DNA from 2 places in the Paenibacillus sp. NRS-1760 genome. Region 1 is predicted to be linked to the other one. Evidence: riboswitches for the same ligand, from Rfam matches in the RefSeq annotation. Region 1 holds a riboswitch; the other holds the start of a gene.
What was found. A riboswitch is a leader RNA that binds a small molecule or an ion and turns the genes downstream of it on or off. The one in region 1 is predicted to bind cyclic di-AMP.

Region 1 (3,425 bases):
CTTACGATGGCAGTGATCGAAACGGTAGCGCCTGCCATATCCGTCTCGCCGAGCGTAGCCCGGATACCATCCAGAACGTTTAAATTCATGATCGTATAAGTAATTAAATAAATGATCGTTAATACGATTCCGTATTTAAAGGATGTATGTTTTCGATACAAAACGGAGTAAATAATAGCTAAGACAAATAAAACGAAGCTCATGAACAGATAACCGATAGAGGTAAGGTATCCAGCTATTTTATCTTGTTTCTTTACATAGTTTATGTAATCGGATGGAGCCTCGAATATCGGTTTATATTTAGTAATGATCGTACGGTCATTCACGACAAGAGCGTTAACCAATACGTTAAGATGAGCATTTTTAATGGAATAACCTGCAGGAGGCTTAGGCTGCCAGTCGCCATTAGGCAATATTTGACCGCCTATGAATTCAGTACCGCTGAAATTTCCTGCAGTTAGGAAGGCAATAGCTTCTTTTGCTTTATCTGCATCTGATAGCTGTTCCCCCTCAAGCTTCAAGTTCCAAGCTACGACTTTCCCGCTATGCATATGTAGATAAACATATCCGCTGCCGCCGCTTGCGAATTTAAGATCAACCTGAAACGTATCTGTAGGAAACCTAGGGTCATATTTATCCGTATATGCTTTGACTAGCTCATATTTAGATAAGTAGCCATTCATAATTTTATCGGTTTGATGTACGGCTTTAGCCGATTTCACCTTCAAGCCTGTTTCTTTTTCAACAAATGCAGACGCCTTATCCTCCGCCGCTGATTTCGTTATGACCTTGGTATTCATTTCGCCAGATGAGATAGCCGTAATCATGGGAACGATTTGTACGGCCCCATAAATAATAAAGCAAGCAACTGCTGCCCATATAAATCGTTTCCATTCATTGGGTTTAATAGAATCAATCATAGTTTCACCTCAACTGTCTTCATAATAAATAGCTCATTTTATTACCTTAACATATGAATCCCTAAATTATCCAATGAAAATGACCGTTTGTTTTCAAAAAAATGCGAAATAACGATGTCCAGCAAGCTAGCTATGTGCTGGTTCGTCCCATTGCCCTAATTTGAGCTAATATCGTCCTGTTTGTCATAAACGTCACCTTTATATCAGGAGTGCTTAGGGATTATAATCGTTATCGTCATACTAATTGCATAGCATAGCCGAATTTCCTAAGGAAATCGGGGGAACCATAAAGTTGTCTAAATGGATGAACCTGCTGAAAGCAAAGCAGTTTAACATTAGATAGCATGGGGTGAATTTTAGCGGTGAAGCATCGTCTTCTTCCGCTGAATAGGGCTGCCTGTCCAGGCCCGAATCCGTCAGCTAACCTCGAAGGCGTATTGGAACAGGACTCATCGCACGAGCACTTGAGTTTCCAGTGCTTTTTTTTATGCTTAAAAACAAAAATGACAATATGACATAATCAAAAAGAAGGGAAATGGATGAAGGTTAGTTGGAATGTTTTGAAGTGGTCACCCCCGCGTATTTTGGTAAGTGGATTCGCTCTTATTATATTGCTGGGTGCCTTATTATTATCCATGCCTTTTGCATCGGTAAGCGGTGAGAGATTGCCTTTTATAGATGCGCTGTTTACGGCAACTTCGGCAACCTGTGTAACAGGGTTAGTTGTCGTTGATACTGGAACTTATTTCTCTATATGGGGTCAAATCATATTAATGTGCCTGTTCCAGCTTGGTGGACTCGGATTTATGACGATGGCGACGCTGGTAGCGCTCGTACTTCGCAAGAGGATTTCGCTGCGTGAGCGGCTTTTGCTGCAGGAATCCATGAACCAGTCGAGCATGGAAGGCATCGTGCGTTTGATTAGACGCGTTATTGTGTATTCATTGACAATAGAGCTTATTGGCGCTGCGTTGTTTGCTTCGAGGTTTGCATTTGATATGCCGCTGGGCAAAGCGATTTATTTTGGAGCCTTTCATGCGGTTTCATTGTTTAACAATGCTGGTTTTGATATTTTTGGGAACTATCGCAGCTTGACCTTATACGTATCTGATCCAGTCGTCAATATTGCAGCTATGATGCTGATCATATCGGGTGGACTCGGCTTTGTTGTTATGTCGGACCTGATGGAGTTCCGCAAAAACCGCAAGCTGTCACTGCACAGTAAGGTCGTGCTATCTATGACAGGAACGCTTATTGCAGTAGGGACACTCGTCATATTTATTTTTGAATTCTCGAATTCGAAGACACTGGGCTCTCTGGACTGGGGCGGGAAAATTTTGTCTTCGTTCTTCCAGTCGGTAACGCCGCGGACGGCAGGAGCCAATACGCTTGATTATACGGCTATTCGGCAAGCGACGATGTTTTTCACCATTATATTAATGTTTATTGGCGCCTCGCCCGGCTCGACGGGCGGCGGCATCAAAACAACAACCTTTGCAACGTTGGTCGGCGCTGTATTTGCAATGATTAGAGGACGAGAGGACATCGTTCTTTTCCGTTACAGATTAGGCAAAGACAGAATTTTTAAAGCACTCACGATTACTTTGATCTCTTTATCGCTTGTCATTATTGTAACGATGATCTTGTCGATGACGGAGGATCAAGCTTTTATAAAGCTATTGTTTGAAGCGACATCAGCATTTGGAACAGTAGGATTATCCGTTGGTGTTACGCCAGAGCTGAGCCTTGTTGGGAAAATAGTCATTGCATTAACCATGTTTGCCGGAAGACTTGGACCCCTGACGCTCGCATACGCGCTTGGGCCTCGTACAGAGAAAGAGCTTTATCGGCATCCAGAGGGCAAAATTACGATTGGATAGGAGACTTTGCAAGTGGGAATTAAAAAGAAACAATTTGTCATCATCGGCTTAGGGAGATTTGGTTCGAGCTTAGGGCGCGAACTCGTCCAGCTTGGCCATGAGGTGCTTGGAATAGATAAGGATGAGGAAGCCGTTCAGGACATGAGCGGTATTCTAACCTATGCTGTATCAGCTGATTGTACGGATGAAGAAGCGCTGCGCTCCTTGGGTGTAAGAAACTTTGATTGCGGAGTTGTCGCGATTGGCGATGACATTCAATCCAGCATTTTGACAACCATACTGCTTAAGGATTTGGAAGTGAAGCAAGTTGTAGCGAAAGCTTTGACTGAACTGCATGGCCGGGTGCTTGAGAAAATCGGTGTCGACCGCGTGGTCTATCCTGAGCGCGATATGGGTATTCGAGTTGCGCATCAGCTAGTATCCCCAAATCTATTAGATTATATCGAGCTTTCCAAAGAGTATACGATCGCCGAGCTTGCTGTACCGCAATGCTTGGATGGCAAGTCATTGCATGATCTTAATCCGCGAGCTAGATTTGGATGCAGCATCGTAGCCATAAATAAGCCCAATGGCATCATTATTGCACCGACAGCAACGGATGTCCTTTCACTTCGTGATGTCATGG
Region 2 (3,425 bases), on a different contig from region 1:
CCCGGTGGCGGCGTCCCGATGGTCACTTTATCCGGACAACTCACCGCTGACCTCATTAAAGAGCAATTGAGCATTGCTGCAAAATCCGTCATGTAGGCAGATTCAATTCATATAAAAAAATCTCTAATCCGTTATCGCGGATTAGAGGTTTTTATCAATTGATTAATTATTAAATAAGTTCAAGGACCATTCCGCCTAATGCACCGGCCACAACAATCATCCAAGGTGGAAGCTTCCAAAAAACAAGCATAATAAACAATACGGCAGCCAGCATAAAATCACCTGACTCTACTATCGCGCTAGTCCAAAGCGGATCATACAGTGCAGCCAGCAATATGCCAACTACAGCGGCGTTAACGCCAACTAATGCACCTTGGATTTTTGAGTTATTTCGCAACATATTCCAAAACGGCAATGTTCCAGCAACGAGAAGAAATGCCGGTAAAAAAATTGCAGTAGTTGCAACAATGGCTCCAGTTAATCCACCAGAGAGAGTACCAAGATAACTAGCGAATGTAAAAAGTGGTCCAGGAACAGCCTGCGCAGCGCTATAACCTGCTAAAAAATCCGATTCATTAACCCATCCGGTAAAGACAACTTCATTCTCAAGTAGCGGCAGCACAACATGTCCGCCTCCAAACACCAGTGAGCCTGCACGATAATAGCTATCGAACATCGCAATCCATTCCATATTTCCCCATTGCCTTAGAAATGGCAAAACAATTAGAAGCGTGAGAAATATAACGAGGCAGGAGATCGCAAGGGAACGGCTAATTCGAATGTTCAGATCAGGAGTTCCCTCGACTGTTTTCATACGATATAACCATACCCCGATCAGTCCAGCTGCAGCAATAATGATCACTTGACTATAGGCCGCTTGCCAATATAACGTTACCGCAGCAGCGATGACTGCTATCGTAGCTCTATTTCGATCCGGTGTTAGTTTCTGCCCCATCCCTAGAATGGCATGAGCAACGATGGCCACCGCTACAATTTTCAATCCATGAATCCAACCTGTGTTTCCAAGATCAAATCCTTGCAGCAGAAAAGCAAAGGCCACTAATGCAATGATCGATGGCAGTGTGAACCCTAACCAAGCCACTAGTCCGCCCAATAACCCAGCCCTAACTATCCCTATACCGATCCCAACTTGACTGCTGGCTGGCCCGGGTAGAAACTGACATAAAGCAACGAGGTCTGCATAACTTCTTTCATCCATCCATTTACGGCGACGAATATACTCATTGTGAAAATAACCCAGATGGGCTATCGGACCTCCAAATGAGGTAAGTCCTAGTTTAGTAGATACAGCCAGTACCTCTACCAAAGATGCGATTGTTCCTCTTTTCAATCCTATAGCCTCATTCCATTACTCATGATACTTACATTGTAAGCTTGCGAATTATTGACTTACAACCCTTTAACAAATACTTAATAAATGGTTACATAAAAAAAACCACCTCGTAAGGTGGTTTGTAAAATCATTACGCTTTATTTAGACTCCATCATCGCAGCAAATGTATCTTCCGTTACGACACGCCTTGCTGTTACATAACGCTTTGCGTAATAAGAATCGTTAAGATTTGTAATCGTAACCCCTTTGCTTGTAGAAGAATGAGCAAATTTACCATCCCCAATATAAATGCCCGCATGAGAAACGCCTTTGCCGCTTGTGTTGAAGAACACTAGATCACCCACGCGTAGTTCATCTTTATTGACCTCTGTGCCTGTGTCTGATTGCGATTGAGATGTTCTAGGCAGCTTAACATCAAATTGATTAAAAATATGTAGAATAAAACCCGAGCAGTCAAACCCTTTGCTCGTTGTGCCTCCCCATTTATAAGGAGTTCCAACAACCTCGCTTATGGAATTCGTAAGCACTGACTTGTCCGACTTATCTGCAAGCACGCTTCCTCCTCCAGTAAGCAGCAGCAAGCAGGATAACAATAAAATAAAACCCTTCTTCAAAACAACTTCTCCCTTCGGTGCCTACGAGGTTAGCTTATGGGTTCGGTTGAAGATCCCTATGCTTAAATAAATACATTAAGCAATTCACCCTGGGTGGTTCCCCCGTTTCCGATATACAGAACTCGGCATGTGAATAAACCTTATAGTATCGTTAAATTCGATTGTTTTTACCATAATCCTGCAATTGGTTTATTAGAATACTTTCATTTTTCTTCATTATTAATATTTATTTAGCTGTTCACTACATGATTTTTGTCAAAGGTGCTGATTTTTTTGTCATTAAAATAGATGAATTTGCAATCACAATTTCAAAATATAACGGTTTAAACACAAAAAAAGAGTATCCGTATTTTCATACAGTTACTCTTTCTAGTTAAGCAAGTTTCGCCAAAATATCGACCTTTTGCCAAGAACGTCTCCTCCATCTGTAGAGCATCAGTAAAGCTCTTATCCATTCATCGATTGAAAAGGCCAACCATATTCCTACCAACCCCATGTCGAACACAATCCCGAACACGTATGCAAGCGGTACACTAATCCCCCACATGGATACTAACCCGGCAGCAACTGGAAATTTCACATCTCCAGCCGCATTTAGACAACTGATAAGCACCATGTTGCAAGCCCGAGCCGGCTCCAGCATAATCGATAACAACATGAGCTGCTTGCCTAACAATATAATTTCTGCATCATTAGTAAAGAGGCTGAGCAATAGACCTGAGAAGCTATAGATGAAAATACCAAGCGCAAGCGAAATGACAAACGCCAGCTTCAAACTTTGAATACTGGATCGATAAGCATCATCCTTCTGATGGGCTCCAATCAGATGTCCAACAATAATTTGCGTTCCTTGACCTATTGCCATTGAAAAAACAAAAACAAAAGAAGTTATGCTCTGCGAATAAATTTTTGTCGTTAACGCTGCCGTACCGATCAGCGTGATTAGATATGTGATTACAACCTGTGAAAGATTATAAGAAACATGCTCACCTGCCGAAGGAATACCTAGTTTAAATATAAGGCCAATATTTTTTCTTTGAATCTTAAATGGACTAATCAAGCCAACCTTATACTCCAAGCTTCGAATACATAATATCAAATAAGCGATCATCCCTATGGCACGGGTTATCCATGTAGATGCTGCTACTCCTTCTACACCTAAATTAGGTAAGCCGAAGGGCTCCATCAGCACCAGATAATTTAAAGTAATATGCAGTACATTTATCCCCAATGCGATGAACATCATTTCTTTCACAATACCGCGGCATCGTAAAATAGTACCTAACGTCATGCTGATTGCTGTGATGAAGACGGAGCTGCCGACAATCGATAAATAGCTGACTCCTTCTGCCATCACATCCTGGGGCACTTTAAAAAGCGCTAAAAACACGTCGGCATAGACAATCAATCCTACGCTAGCTATTAAACCAAGCATAACATTCAAAGTAAGCGCCGTT

Region 2: it holds a riboswitch for cyclic di-AMP, as region 1 does, so the genes downstream of both, ACIFSR_RS16940 (C40 family peptidase) here and ACIFSR_RS22490 (TrkH family potassium uptake protein) in region 1, are expected to answer to the same signal.

Annotation. Positions count from the first base shown of each region.
Region 1 is NZ_JBITPK010000014.1:699,054-702,478, forward strand. Features, by position in the region: gene ACIFSR_RS22485 (CPBP family intramembrane glutamic endopeptidase) at 1-920, opposite strand, end outside; cyclic di-AMP (ydaO/yuaA leader) riboswitch at 1,166-1,370, shown strand; gene ACIFSR_RS22490 (TrkH family potassium uptake protein) at 1,460-2,800, shown strand; gene ACIFSR_RS22495 (potassium channel family protein) at 2,819-3,425, shown strand, end outside.
Region 2 is NZ_JBITPK010000013.1:312,569-315,993, reverse strand. Features, by position in the region: gene ACIFSR_RS16950 (phytoene desaturase family protein) at 1-96, shown strand, start outside; gene ACIFSR_RS16945 (chromate transporter) at 170-1,357, opposite strand; gene ACIFSR_RS16940 (C40 family peptidase) at 1,492-1,968, opposite strand; cyclic di-AMP (ydaO/yuaA leader) riboswitch at 1,972-2,106, opposite strand; gene ACIFSR_RS16935 (MATE family efflux transporter) at 2,342-3,425, opposite strand, start outside.